DNA from 2 places in the Collinsella sp. TF10-11AT genome. Region 2 is predicted to be linked to the other one. Evidence: riboswitches for the same ligand, from Rfam matches in the RefSeq annotation. Region 2 holds a riboswitch; the other holds the start of a gene.
The links. A riboswitch is a leader RNA that binds a small molecule or an ion and turns the genes downstream of it on or off. The one in region 2 is predicted to bind thiamine pyrophosphate.
Positions count from the first base shown of each region.

Region 1: another riboswitch for thiamine pyrophosphate. It lies ahead of thiM (hydroxyethylthiazole kinase); the one in region 2 lies ahead of thiC (phosphomethylpyrimidine synthase ThiC).

Region 1 covers NZ_QSQW01000007.1:17,433-24,509, reverse strand. Annotated here, with positions in the region: gene DXC99_RS06095 (LysR family transcriptional regulator) at 1-412, opposite strand, end outside; gene DXC99_RS06090 (HAD-IIB family hydrolase) at 423-1,331, opposite strand; TPP riboswitch at 1,495-1,605, shown strand; gene thiM (hydroxyethylthiazole kinase) at 1,657-2,496, shown strand; gene DXC99_RS06080 (thiamine-binding protein) at 2,501-2,842, shown strand; gene DXC99_RS06075 (thiamine phosphate synthase) at 2,839-3,534, shown strand; gene DXC99_RS06070 (patatin family protein) at 3,771-4,640, opposite strand; gene DXC99_RS06065 (GGDEF domain-containing protein) at 4,961-5,407, shown strand; partial or broken gene tet(W) (tetracycline resistance ribosomal protection protein Tet(W)) at 5,479-7,077, opposite strand, start outside.
Region 2 covers NZ_QSQW01000005.1:27,871-34,947, reverse strand. Annotated here, with positions in the region: gene DXC99_RS04720 (aminopeptidase) at 1-878, shown strand, start outside; gene DXC99_RS04715 (YaaA family protein) at 982-1,791, shown strand; gene DXC99_RS04710 (hypothetical protein) at 1,815-2,336, opposite strand; TPP riboswitch at 2,400-2,515, shown strand; gene thiC (phosphomethylpyrimidine synthase ThiC) at 2,508-3,842, shown strand; gene thiD (bifunctional hydroxymethylpyrimidine kinase/phosphomethylpyrimidine kinase) at 4,021-4,851, shown strand; gene DXC99_RS04695 (SGNH/GDSL hydrolase family protein) at 5,104-5,763, opposite strand; gene DXC99_RS04690 (TIGR02452 family protein) at 5,842-6,981, opposite strand.

The DNA.
Region 1 (7,077 bases), on a different contig from region 2:
TCATATGCGCGACGTCCTCGATAATCTCGTGAGTCTGCTCCTCGCGCAGGGTAAAGTCGTAGCGCGCGGCATCGAACTCACGGATCACATCGACAAACGCGTTAACGGCAAAGGAATAATGCTGGCAGCTCACACTAAAGTGCGGCACCTGCTCGGACTCGCCCTTGTACTTGCCTTCGAGCAGATCCGCCTGGTCGAGCACCTGGCGCGCGTAGCCCAAGAAGGTCTCGCCCTCCTCGGACACAATGACACCCTTGTTGGTGCGCTCAAAGATGTGCACACCCATCTCGTTTTCGAGATCGCGGATCGACGCGGTAATCGAAGGCTGCGACACAAAGAGCCGGCGCGAGGCCTCGGTGATGCTGCCGCATTCGGCAACTTTGACGACATACCTGAGCTGTTGAAGCTTCATGATGGCCTCCCTAGACGTCCGCGATACCCGAACCCGCCGCATCTGCCTGACGCATAAACGACGGCATCTCCCCCGTCGCGGCGCAGGCGGCAATCTGATGCAGAGCCCCGGCAACCGCATCGTCTGCCGCAGCGCCGATATGCCAGCGTGCGGCAGCCGTGACGGCCTCGTTGGCATTGGCGACTGCAACGGAGTTGGGGACGGCACCGATCATGGGCAGGTCGTTATCGGAATCGCCAAATACGGCCACCTCGTCGGACGTCAGGTCCAAAGCGCGCGCCAGCTCCAGCGCAGCGCAACCCTTGTCCCAACCTGCTGGAAGAATGTCGAACAGGCGCACACGATTGTTGGGAAACACAAGCGAGAGTTCCGGCACCTCAGCGGCAACGCGCTCGCGTAGCTCCGCGAGCTCCTCACGCGAACGAGCACTCCAGATATTCGCCTTGAACACCGACGCGTCATCGACGACAGGACGGCACGGGGCCTCTTCGCCCTTGAGCCATGCGTTGCCGCCCGACTCCATGGCGCGGCGCACGCGCTCGGGGTCGCTCGTCACACAATAGGCATCGTTGCCCCAAAAGTCATCACCCAGGCCGTAGACCTTCAGATACGTATCGTCGGTCTCTTGCTCCAAGTAGTCAGCCAAGCGCATAAGGGCGGCGTTGTCGGTCGCATGCGAGGCTACCACCTCGCCGTCCACAAACATGACCTGGCCGTTGCAGAACGCGCCGGTCGAGAAGCACTCGGCGCGATTGCGGAACATCCAGCCCATCGCGGAGGGCTGGCGACCCGAAACCGGGCCAAAGTGCAGACCCGCCGCCTGCATGGCATGAATGCCCTCGATGGCGTAGTCGCTGGCGCCGTCATGCCCGGCTGGAATCAGCGTATCGTCCATATCGGTCAGCACAAGTTTAATCATAAGGCCCCCTCGGTCATTCTTAATCCCGTCTATTGTACCGACCTGCCAAAAAGAGACAGGTTTATATTGGCAGGTTTTATCTGGGAAAACGCAAAGCCCCAGTTGTTACCTGCCAAAATAAACCTGTCCCTTTTTGGCAGGTGCGCTAGTATAGGGAGCAACAGATTCGATGCGGGAGTGCCGGCGGTGCAAACCACAAGGCTGAGAGGGCATGGGGCCCAATCCTTTGAACCTGTCAGTTAATGCTGGCGTAGGGAGCATGCCGCCTTTACAGGGGCGCTGTCTATGCACAGCGCCCCTTTTCTATGCCAAGGAGGCATGTGCAGTGATCAATTCGGAACAGCTCAAGCAAAACGTAGTCAAGGCCGCGGAGGAGATTCGCGCCACCAATCCGATGGCCGGCTCCATCACCAATACGGTGACGATTGATTTTGTCGCCAACGCACAGCTCGCCGTGGGCGGATCGGCCGCCATGGTCTACCTGCCCGACGAGGGCGAGGCGCTCGTTGCCGGCGGCGGCGCCATCTATCTCAATATGGGCACGCTCTTCCCCATCTACGAGCAGACGATTCCCCGCGCAGCCAAGGCGGCGCATGACGCCGGCAAGCCCTGGGTGCTCGACCCGGTGGGCCTGGGCATCGGTAGTCTGCGCACCCAGTTGGTAAACGAGCTCAAGCAGTACAAGCCCGCCATCGTGCGCGGCAACGCCTCCGAGATCATCGCGCTTGCCGCCCTATGGAACCTTGAGGGTGAGGCAGCCGACCTCAGCCGCGCCCGCGGTGTCGACACCACCGACACCGTTGATGCCGCCCGCGATGCCGCCGTGGCGCTCGCTCGCTACACTGGCGGCGCCGTAGTTGTCTCGGGCGAGGTTGACCTGATCACCGACGGCACGACCGTGGCCAAGTCCCATGGCGGCAGCCCGCTCATGTCCAAGATCACCGGCTGCGGCTGCTCGCAGGGCGGCGTGCTGGCCGTGTATGCCTGCGCCGGCGATCCGTTTACGGCAGCCATCTGCGGCACCGCGGTCTACAACGTTGCCGGCACGCGTGCCGCCGCTGTCGCCGATGCCCCGGCAAGCTTTAAGGTCGCCTTTATCGATGAGCTCTACCGCGCGACCGCCCAGGACATCGCCGACAACCAGCTCGAGCTCGAGGAGGCATAAGCCCATGTCCGAGTCCGCAACCAGCGCCGGCATGAACACCCTGGTCGCTGTGGCCATCGCCCCATGCGGCACCGGCGACGAGCTGTCCGCCGAGGTCGCCGAGGTCGTGCGCGTCATTCGCGAGAGCGGCCTTCCCAACCGCACCACCTCGATGTTCACTGAGATCGAGGGCGACTGGGACAAGGTTATGCAGGTCATACGCGATGCGACCTTTGTGTTGGCGAGTAAGGGCATCCGAACCGAAGTCGTACTCAAAGCCGATATTCGACCCGGATTTACCGACACCATGACCGGCAAACTCGAGCGCATGGAAGCACAGATCAAAAAGCAGGAGGAAGCACGATGAGCATCCGCGACAACCTTGATATCTCGGCCTATCTGGTACTCGGCCCCGAAAACACACTCGGGCGCCCCGTGGGCGATGTGGTGGCGCAGGCGCTCGACGCCGGCTTTACCTGCATCCAGGTGCGCTCCAAGGTTGCAAGCGCGCGTGAAATCATTGCGCTGACCGGCGACGCCGCGCAGGCAATCGCACAGGCCGGCAAGACCGGTCAGGTCGCCCTACTGATCGACGACCGCCTTGACTGCGTGCTCGCCGCGCGCGAGCAGGGCATCGCTGTCGACGGCGTGCACGTGGGCCAGAGCGATATTCCCGTCGAGGTCTGCCGCAAACTTTTGGGCCCCGATGCCATTGTGGGTCTTTCGGCCCGCTGCGAGGAGATGCTCGAGTACGTCAAGACCGCCGACATGAGCCTGGTCGACTACCTAGGCGTGGGCCCGCTCCACGAGACCGAAACCAAGCGCGACTGCGGACGCGCAGCCGATGGCTCCATCATCACCAAAAGCTTTGAGGACCTGGCCGCACTCCACGCGGCAAGCCCCGTGCCCATCGTGGTGGGCGGCGGCGTCAAGACGGCCGACCTGCCGCAGCTCAAGGCCACCGGCGTCGATGGCTTCTTTGTGGTGAGCGCCGTCTGCAGCGCCGACGACCCCCACGCCGCAGCCAAGGAGCTCGTCGACACCTGGCAGCAGGCATAGACCGATGCCGAGCAGTTGCCCCGCAGCGTCATACCTTCAATAGCGGAAAGCGCATCCCAGTTTGGACCTCCATTCCGGGATGCGCTTTCCATATGCGGCTCCATTGGGAAACTGCATCCCATTCCAGGGGCGAATTATGGGATGCAGCTTCCCCTACGGTCCTCTCGCGGAAACTGCATCCCATTCCAAGTGCAAATTTCGGGATGTGCTTTCCGCTGAACACCCGGCGGTTTGCCCTACCCCGCCAGATACGCTTCCAGTGCGGGCAACGTCACTTGCGCATCGCGACGGCCGATCTGATAGATGCGCTCGAGCTCGTCGGGCTCGCGGCACAGCGACGGCACCTTCACCGATTCACTCGGCCGCACCACAAAGATCTCGCCAGCGGCTTCGCGGCGCGCTAGGTCATCGAGCGTAGCATTGTAGACCTCATGCCGATGCGCAAGCGCCGCAACAAACGCCGGATAGTGACGATACACGCGACGCAGCATAGGCATCACGCTATTGGGCTGCTTTACAAAGCCTGACGGCTGCGTCAGCACCACCACGTTGCGGTCATAGCCCTGCGCAAACAGCCAAGCGCTGGGAATGGAATCGGCAACGCCGCCATCCAGGTACTTATGCCCCTCAATGGCAACGGGCCGCGTTGCCACGGGAATTGCCGACGATGCCCGGATCCACTCGATGTCGCGCTCGTCACCATAGGGCAGGTCATGGTAGACGGCTCGCCCCGTCTTAAGGTCGGTGCACACACACGTAAACCGCATGGGGCAGGCGCGATATGTCTCCAAATCGATGGGATCGCGCTCGATGGGCACCTCGTGATAGGCAAAATCGGCATTGAACATGTCGCCGGTTCGCAACCAGCTCGTCACGCTCGCATAGCGCTTGTCGGCGCAATAGGCCTTGTTGTAGCGAATGGCGCGGCCAATCTGGCGCGATTTAAAGTTGTAGCCAAACGCCGCGCCCGCCGAGACACCCACCATATGGTCGCAGGTCAAGCCGCGCTCCATCCATACGTCGAGCACGCCCGCCGTATACATACCGCGGTAGCCACCTCCCTCGAGCGCAAGCCCCACCGTGCGCGTCGTATCTGGCTGCGCCATACGACCATCTCCGTTTCTGCGATTTAAACCGAGACAAGTATACCCGTCAACATATATCGTCTCAGTTGCATTTTCTTCAAACATCGCATCATTGCGCTACCGTTTGGCGAATAATAGCCACCCGCGGCAGAGACACCCATATACAATCCTATACTGTTATTTTTACTTAGCAGGTATTGGCAGAGAACACTGGCCGACAAATAAACCCAATGACGCAGCAAGGCAGGGGCCTGGATACACGCAAAACGTGAGTAACAACGCGCGTACACAACGAGCTCGCCCGACGCGATCCACCCCGACCTCAGAAAGCCGCTTACAGCATGGACACTGACAGCAATTACACCGAAACGCTCGAAAAGACCGTCCGTGACCTTCTCGAGCGTCAGGAGGATCTGATCAGGACCGCCTTTACCGACCAGCTCACCGGACTTGGCAACCGCGGCGGCTTTGCCCGTTCCTTAGAGGAAATCTGGGAACAGGAACTGCCCGTGACCATGGCTTTTATCGACATCGATAACCTTAAGCACTGCAACGACATCTTTGGACATGACGCAGGTAACCGCTATATCTTGCAGGTAAGCCTCTATCTCAAGCTGTATATGAAGGTAGACGAGGCGGCATTTCGTCTGGGAGGCGACGAGTTTGCCATCCTATCTACGATTGCAACCGAGGACGACCTCGCCAAACGTCTGGAACACTGCCGAGAGGTCCTGCTCAAGAATAACGATTCCGAGATGCCCCACTCGTTGCTTTTTTGCTTCCATTAAATCTTCCTTACTATATTCCATTGTTACCCTCCATAACTTCTGATTGTTGCCGTCTTGACGATTATGTATCTTTACATTACCTTCTGAAACATATGGCGCACCTTGTCCAGGCGGCTGTTTGGACGGCGGGGCTGGATGACCGGCTGACCGACAGCGGCCTGATATCCTTTCAGCTCTGTAAGGCATACGCTCCGCCCGTTGGTGTAAAAGGCCAGATCAGTACGGTATGCCTGTATACAGCGGGCGGGAATCTCGCCAGTAAAGACAACTTCATCCTTTTTTACCTGGGCCGTTTCGATGGTGGCACAGTATTTCGGTGCATCATGATAAGCCCTGGAAAGGTATTCCCGGGGCGCATAGAGGATGAAGGAGAGATAAGGTTCCAGCAGCTGCGTCCCCGATTCCTTCAATGCCTGTTCCAATACAATCGGGGCCAATGAGCGGAAGTCCGCCGGCGTGCTGACCGGACTGTAATAAAGCCCGTATTCAAAGCAAATCTTACAGTCCGTTACGTTCCAGCCGAACAAGCCCTGCTCCAGCCCGTAACGGATACCATCCCTGACAGCGTTTTGAAAACTCTGGTTCAAGTATCCCAGCGAAACCCGGCTCTCGTATTGTACACCGGAGCCAAGCGAGAGTGGTGTAACAGACAGTCCTATGGATGCCCAAAACGGGTTGGGCGGCACCTCGATATGGATGGTGTGGCTGGCTGCTTTGAGCGGCCGCTCCATATAAATGACGGAGGGTTCCTTTACCACTGTTTCAAGCTTGTATTTTTCCGACAGCAAAGCGGAAACAACCTCCAACTGCACCCGGCCCAAAAAAGAAACAATGATCTCATGGGTGATGGAATCCACTTCGCAACGCAAAAGCGGGTCAGTATCCGCAAGTTGCGTAAGAGCGTCCAGCAGCCGTTCTCTTTGCGCTGCCGTTTTCGGCGCAATCGTCGTCCGCAGCATGGGGAGGGGGTCCTCGCGCCACCTTTTACGAGGGAGCCGGGTTTGGTCCCCTAATACATCGTTTAACCTCACGCTGTCGCTGGGAAGGATAACAATTTCACCCTGATAAGCGGTGTCTGTCCGAACAATTTCCCCTTTGGATGGAATACGCATCTCTGTGATTTTCAGCTTTTCTCTCCCGGCCAGGGCCACCGTATCCCGCAGGCGCAGCGTTCCGCTGTATAACCGTAGATAGACACGCCGCTGGCCGCAATCGGTGTACTCAACCTTGAAAACGCTGCCGCATAGGGCGGCGCCCCCTGTTCCCCAATCGGTTGGAACAGCCCTGTCACCGCATCCATCAACGGTTGAATGCCAAGGCCATTTTTGGCGCTGCCATGATAGACCGGGAACAGGGAGGCGTCTTGAACCCGCTGCTGTTCCTCCCGCGCAAGTTTTTCCCGGCTGATTGGTTCTCCTGCGATATACTTTTCCAATAATTCATCGTTATTTTCGATGACCGCATCCCATGCTTCTATGTCGGTATTTTCCTCCAGGACTATTTCCGGGGACAGCGACACCGTCTGCTTGATGATAATATCGGCGGAGAGCTTATCCCGAACAGACTGAACCACGCTCTGCAAATCAACGCCAGCCTGGTCGATCTTGTTGATAAAGATAACGGTGGGAATGTTCATTTTCCGCAGGGCATGGAACAGAATACGGGTCTGG
Region 2 (7,077 bases):
ACCTCTCGAGCGAGCAGATGGCCAAGCCCGCCAAGGACGCCGTCGACGCCGAGATCCTCGACGTGATCGTGGGCGGCCGCCCCGTCAAGTTTGACGAGGACGACAAGGACGCCCCCAAGGAGCCCGTCAAACAGATGTTCCTGGACATCCTCAAGGAACAGTACGACGTCGAGGAGGAGGACTTCCTCTCTGCCGAGATCGAGGTCGTGCCCGCCGGCCCCGCCCGCGACATGGGTCTCGACCGCTCCATGATCTTGGGCTATGGCCACGACGACCGCGTCTGCGCCTACCCCTCCATGCTCGCTCAGATCAACGTGGCAGACGTCGAGCGCACGAGCATCACGCTCATCGTCGACAAGGAGGAGATCGGCTCCGTGGGTGCCACCGGCATGACGAGCCGTTTCTTCGAGAACACCGTCGCCGAAATCATGACGCTCGCCGGCGAGAGCAGCCCGCTGGCCCTGCGCCGCGCACTCGCCCGCAGCCGCATGCTCTCCTCTGACGTGTCCGCCGGCTTTGACCCGGGCTACGCCGGCAAGTTCGAGACCAAGAACGCAGCCTTTATGGGTCGCGGCCTGTGCTTTAACAAATACACGGGCAGCCGCGGCAAGGGCGGCTCCAACGACGCCGACGCCGAGTACGTGGCCCTCATCCGCGACATCATGGACGAGGCGGGCGTTGACTTCCAGACCTGCGAGCTCGGCCGCGTCAACGCGGGCGGCGGCGGCACCATCGCCTACATCATGGCCGAGTACGGCATGAACGTCATCGACTCCGGCGTTGCCGTCCTGTCCATGCACGCCCTGTGGGAGGTCGCTAACAAGGCCGATATCTACGAGGCCTATCGCGGCTACAAGGCCTTCCTCGAGCGCGCCTAACCGACCCTTCATCAATTGCGGTGAAATACGGACTAAACTGGCCCATAAACGGCCAAGACAGACCGTATTCCACCGCAACTTCCTTCTTGGCAGAGGAGAGTCCATGCTGCAGGTCATCATTTCGCCCGCCAAGCAAATGCGCGCGGCCCAAGATGCTTTTGAAGTCCAGGGCATTCCACCCTCTGCGCACGAGACGGCTCGCCTCCACCGCGCATTGCTAGATATCGAGCGGAATGAAGGCAGCGGCGGCCTGCAGGCGCTGTGGAACGTGAGTGACAAACTGCTGGGACCTTGCCTCAACACCCTGCGTGAGTTCCGGCCCATCCTGAATAACGGCGATCTTGACAATCCCGCACTCGCCCGTCACCTCTCCCCTGCCGTCATGTCCTATCACGGCATTCAATACCAGAGCATGGCGCCCGAGGTCATGGATGCCGCACAGCTCGCATGGCTGCAAGACCATCTGTGGATCCTCTCGGGCCTTTACGGATGCGCACGCCCCTTTCATGCCGTTGAACCGTATCGACTGGAGATGGGCGCGAAGCTCGCCGTCGACGATGCCCGAAACCTCTACGCGTTTTGGAGCGACAAGCTCGCGCGGGCTATCGCCCCGGCAGGCTCAAACACCACGATCGTCAACCTCGCCAGCGTAGAGTATGCCAAAGCCGTTCTGCCCCACCTCGCGGGCGACGCCACGGTCGTCACATGCCTCTTTGGCGAAGGCATCCGCAACGGCAAGCCCATCCAGCGCTCGACCGCCAGCAAAAAGGCGCGCGGCGCCATGGTGCGGTGGATGGCAGAAAACAAGCTCGAGGATACAAGCGAACTTACCGCATTCAACATCGGCTATCGTCACATCCCCGAGCTTTCAGACAAAGACTCCCTGGTTTTCATGAACGCGCGGGCACAATAGGCCCACCGTTTCCAAACACCCCGTTACTCCGCCAAGCCATCGGCCTTTGCAATCTCGCTCGTCGAGCCATCTTGATAAGTAATCTTTACGTGCTCGACCTCGGACACCGTAACACCCGCAGGAGGCTCCAGACGCCATTCCGTCAGGGCGATATCCATGGTCGTGGGGACGTCTCCCCGGTCTTTGAGCTGCACCGTCAGCGTTTTAAGCGCCACGTCGTAAGTCACGCGTTCGATTTCTTCACCAGGAATCGACCCACCACTCAACTGCAGCTGCACAAACTCGTCGCGCGGATACCAATAGTCGCCTGGAACGGCGAGCGTATTGGCATTACCGCCAGTACTCCTCACCGTCATAATCGGTAGGCTATCATCAGCCTCGAACTCCCATGCAGCGCCGCCGTGACCGCCAAACGTCCAGATACAAAAGGCAATCACCAGCACGGCAAGCACCGCAAAACCAATCGCGACAAGGCCATGGTGCGCACGGCTTTCCTCGGCCGATACATCCCATTGCGTCTCTCGATATAGATGCTTGTCTTCCATGTTCGCCTCCCCACAGGCACGCTCGTTAGGCCAATCGTACCCATTCGAGCTATACTTGAGCCCATTACATAAACGGGGAGCTTGCAGGACAAGACGGCAGGCTGAGACTGGGCGCGCCCGCCCTGACCCGCAAACCTGATATGGGTAATGCCAACGAAGGGAGCCGTGCCAATGAGCACACAGACCGAGCCCAAGCTCGTCACGCAAATCGACTTCGCCCGCGCCGGGCAGATCACGCCGCAGATGAAGGAAGTCGCCGAGCGCGAGCATCGCGACCCCGAGTACATCCGCGAGCGCGTGGCCGACGGCCGCATCGCCATTCCCGCCAACATCGTGCACATCAAAAAAGGCATGCGCGCCTTTGGTGTCGGCGAGGGCCTGTCTACTAAGGTCAACGTCAACCTGGGCATCTCGGGCGATAAAGCCGATGCCGCCGAGGAATGGAAGAAGGTCAAGATCGCCGAGGACTTTGGCGCCGACGCCATCATGGACCTTTCCAACTCGGGCAAGACGCGCCAGTTCCGCCAGCAGCTCATCGACGAGACGCCGCTCATGGTGGGCACCGTCCCCATGTACGACGCCATCGGCTACATGGAAAAGCCGCTGGTCAAGCTTACCAAGGATGACCTGTTCGAGGTCGTGCGCGCGCACGCCGAGGACGGCGTGGACTTTATGACCATCCACTGCGGCATCAACAAGTCGGTCACCAAGACCTTTAAGGAGACCGGCCGCTTGATGAACATCGTGAGCCGCGGCGGCTCGCTGCTGTTTGGCTGGATGGAGGTCACCGGCAACGAAAACCCCTTCTACGAGTACTTTGACGAGCTGCTCGAGATTTGCCACGAGTACGACGTGACGATTTCGCTCGGCGACTCCTGCCGCCCGGGCTGCCTCTACGACTCCAACGACGCCACCGAGACCGCCGAGATGATCGAGCTGGGCAAGCTGTGCAAGCGCGCTTGGGCCGCCGGCGTCCAAGTCATGGTCGAGGGCCCGGGTCACATGGCGCTCGACGAGATCGCCGCCAACATGAAACTGCAGAAGCGCCTGTGCCACAACGCCCCGTTCTATGTGCTCGGGCCGCTGGTGACCGATATCGGCGTGGGTTACGACCACATCACCGCTGCCATCGGCGGTGCCATCTCCGCCAGCTCCGGTGCCGACTTCCTGTGCTACGTGACGCCGGCCGAGCACCTGTGCCTGCCCAACGCCCAGGACGTGCTCGATGGCCTCATGGCCACTAAGATTGCCGCGCACGCCGCCGATATCGCCAAGAAGGTACCGCACGCCCGCGACATGGACGACAAGATGGGCCAGGCACGCCGCAAGCTCGACTGGGATGCCATGTGGAAGTGTGCTCTCGACCCGGTCACCGGCAAGAAACGCTACGAAGAATCCCCCGCCGCCACCGAGGGCACCTGCACCATGTGCGGCAAGATGTGCGCCGTCCGCACCGTTAACAAGGTGTTCGAAGGCACGACGATCGACCTCGGCATGGAGGACTAACTCGTCACCGGAGCCACAATCGGTAACATGGTGTTCGTCAATTGTTGACGTGTGAACATTTGCTTACATTTGCGTAAAGATTGCATCGCCCGCCCGGGTTCGACATAGAGTCGGCCCGGGCATCTTTATAATGCTGGCTTAAAGACCCATTTGATTCCGACCGAACAAGGGAGCAAACATGGATCGCAGTAAGGTACCTGCCGTCCTGTCCATCGCAGGATCCGATTCCAGCGGTGGCGCCGGCATTCAGGCCGACATCAAGACCATCACGGCGCACCGCCTGTATGCCGAGACGGCCATCACCGCCATCACCGCACAAAACACGCTCGGTGTCACCGCCGTGCAGAATATCTCCCCTGATATCGTCGCTGCGCAGATCGACGCCGTATTTGACGATATCCGCCCCAGCGCCGTCAAGATCGGCATGGTTTCCTCTGCCGAGATTATCGAGGTTATCGCCGACCGCCTGAGCGCCTGGAACGCGACAAACGTGGTCGTCGACCCCGTCATGGTAGCCACCTCGGGCGCACGGCTGATTACCGAAGATGCCGCCGAGGCGCTCACCCGCCGCCTGTTCCCACTAGCAACCGTCATCACGCCCAATATTCCCGAGGCCATGGCCCTGCTTGACTACGAGGTCGACTCCGAGCGCACACAGCAAAATGCTGCCATGCTCCTCACCCGCCGCTTTGGTTGCGCATCCCTCGTTAAGGGTGGGCATCTTGTCAACGAGGCTAACGATGTATTGGCCGAACCCGCGCCACTCGATGACGAGGGCAACCATCTGGGCGATCCGCTCACCACGTGGTTCCGCCACAAGCGCATCGAGACCGACAACACACACGGCACCGGCTGCACGCTTTCGTCCGCCATCGCCTGCGCGCTGGCCCAGGGCATGGATCTTGCCGACGCCGTCAACGGCGGCAAGGCCTACCTAACCGGCGCTCTGGCCGCCGGCCTGAACATGGGCAAAGGCTCCGGCCCCGTCAATCACATGTGGCAATATTAAGATTCGCAGCCCAAAACCGCCGCAAAGGGGACAGGCACCTTTGCGGTGGCTCCCACAAACATCTCGATCTGTAACAGTAACTCGGCAAAATCGACCCTAGATGTTACAGATCAAGACAAACAATCGATATCGACCTAAATAATCTTAATCTGTAACATCTAGCCCGTTTTCGGCCTTGGAACTGTTACAGATCAAGACAAACAAACGAAACAAGCCCCCGCAAGGGGAACTCTGTGGTGGTTTGGGGCCGTGCTACTCACCGAGCATCTCTTGGAGCTTGGCTGCCACGGCATGTCCCAAGCTCTCGTGGCTTTCGGGCATCATATGCAGATAGTCGATATCGCCCGGCTCGGCAAACTCGGCGGCATTCAAAAAGTCGCAGCCAAACTGCTCGGCCACGTGCGCATAGTACTCGCCAAAATGTTCAGATGCCTCGACGGAACGCTCGTCAAAATCGGTCATATATACATCGGCGATCTGCGGCTTGATCTTGATAGGAGCCATCAGCAGGATGCGCGGGCAAGGCGCAGCGTCGGTCCACGGAAACGCGCGGACGGCGCGAATCAGCGCCATGGCGCCACGGGCGATATCGGAAGCTGTCACGTTAAAGACCGTCTTACAGTCGTTGGTGCCCAGCATGATCACAATGGCGTCCAGCGGCTTATGGGCCTCGAGCAGCATCGGAAGCGCGCGAATGCCGTTGAGGTTAGTGTCCAGATGGCACATGTCGTCGCGTACCGTCGTGCGGCCGTTGAGGCCTTCTTCAATTACATGCCAGCCCTCGCCTAAGTCACGTTGGACCACGCCACACCAGCGCACATCCTGCGCATAGCGCACCGCGGTACCGTCGCGCATGCCCGCCGGATCATAGCCATAGGTGTTGCTGTCACCAAAGCACAGAACGTTTTTCATCTTGAGCTCCTCATTCAGTAAAAAGCCGACGGGGGCAACCCCTCCCGTCGGCTTGGCATATCACATCGCGCGCACCGCTTACAGGTACTTGCGCCAGTCATCCTCGTCCTCATCATCCTCGACTGCTGTCTGGGCCTGCTCGGCGGCGCGAGCGGCTGCGGCGCGGGCGGCAACCTGGGCATAGGACTCCTCGTTGCGCTCGGGGAAGTTTGCCAGCACGTGCTCGAACTTGGCAAAGTCCTCATCCCAGCGCGTAGAGGGCACGGCAAAGAAGACCTGCTTGACCTTGAAGTCGCCCGACGCGAGCTCCTTGCGGAAGAGCTCGGCCACGGCCTCGGCATCAAAGCCGTTGTTCTCGCAGCCCCAAGCACCCAGCACGAGCTTCTCGCGACCAAGCTCATCGCAGATGGCAAGGACAAAGCGGATGCGGTCGCGCAGGGCATCCAGCAGAGCATCGTCGCTCACGCGATACTCCTGGCGGGCGCGCCTAACGTTGGGCGCGGCGGCCACGATCACGTCGGCGTATGCATGCACGTGGTTGCGGTCGAAGCGCACCGCAGGCACCACCAGCGCACGGTTGCGGTAGAGCTCGCAGTTGATGTTGCGGCGACGGTTCTCGCCGTACCACTTACGCTGCTTATCGAGAACGTTGTACAGATACGAATCGGCGCACAGCGTGGCCTCCTGGCCCAGATAACCCTGAATATATCCACCGCCCGGATTGGTAAACGAGGCAAAGGCGAGCACGGCCATGTCGCAGAACTGCGCATAGCCGCGACCGTTATCGAGGATTGCCTGCGTGGCGGAGGCATCAAGCACAGTGACCTCGGGCAGGACCGGAGCGGGCTCCTCAGCAGCAGGCGCGGACTCGACTTCGTCGGTCTCCTCTGCGGGCGCAGGTTCAGCCGCAACCTCAGCCTCGGCGGACGCAACCTCAGCCTCGGCGGACGCAACCTCAGCGGACTCAGACTCCTCGGCAACCGGCTCCTCGGCAGCCGCAGCCTTCTGGGCCTTGGCCTTCATCGCCGCGACAAAGCCGGCAGGCATACCGTCGAATTCGCGAACGCCGGCAAGCGAGCGCTCGATATCCTTGGCACACGCCTCGGACACAGTTGCCACGTGACGCTCGGCGGCCTTGGCGCGGGCCTCGCGCTTGGGGTTGGGCTGTCCCGCGCGGTTGGGCCTGCGGTTACGGTTCCTGTTGTCGACGTCTGCCATACGTGGCCACCTTTCCTGTCGCTGCCGCTATCGGCTTTTTCCCATCCATGATACCCCGCCGCGCACAAAAAAGACGGCCCCGCAGGACCGCCTTTC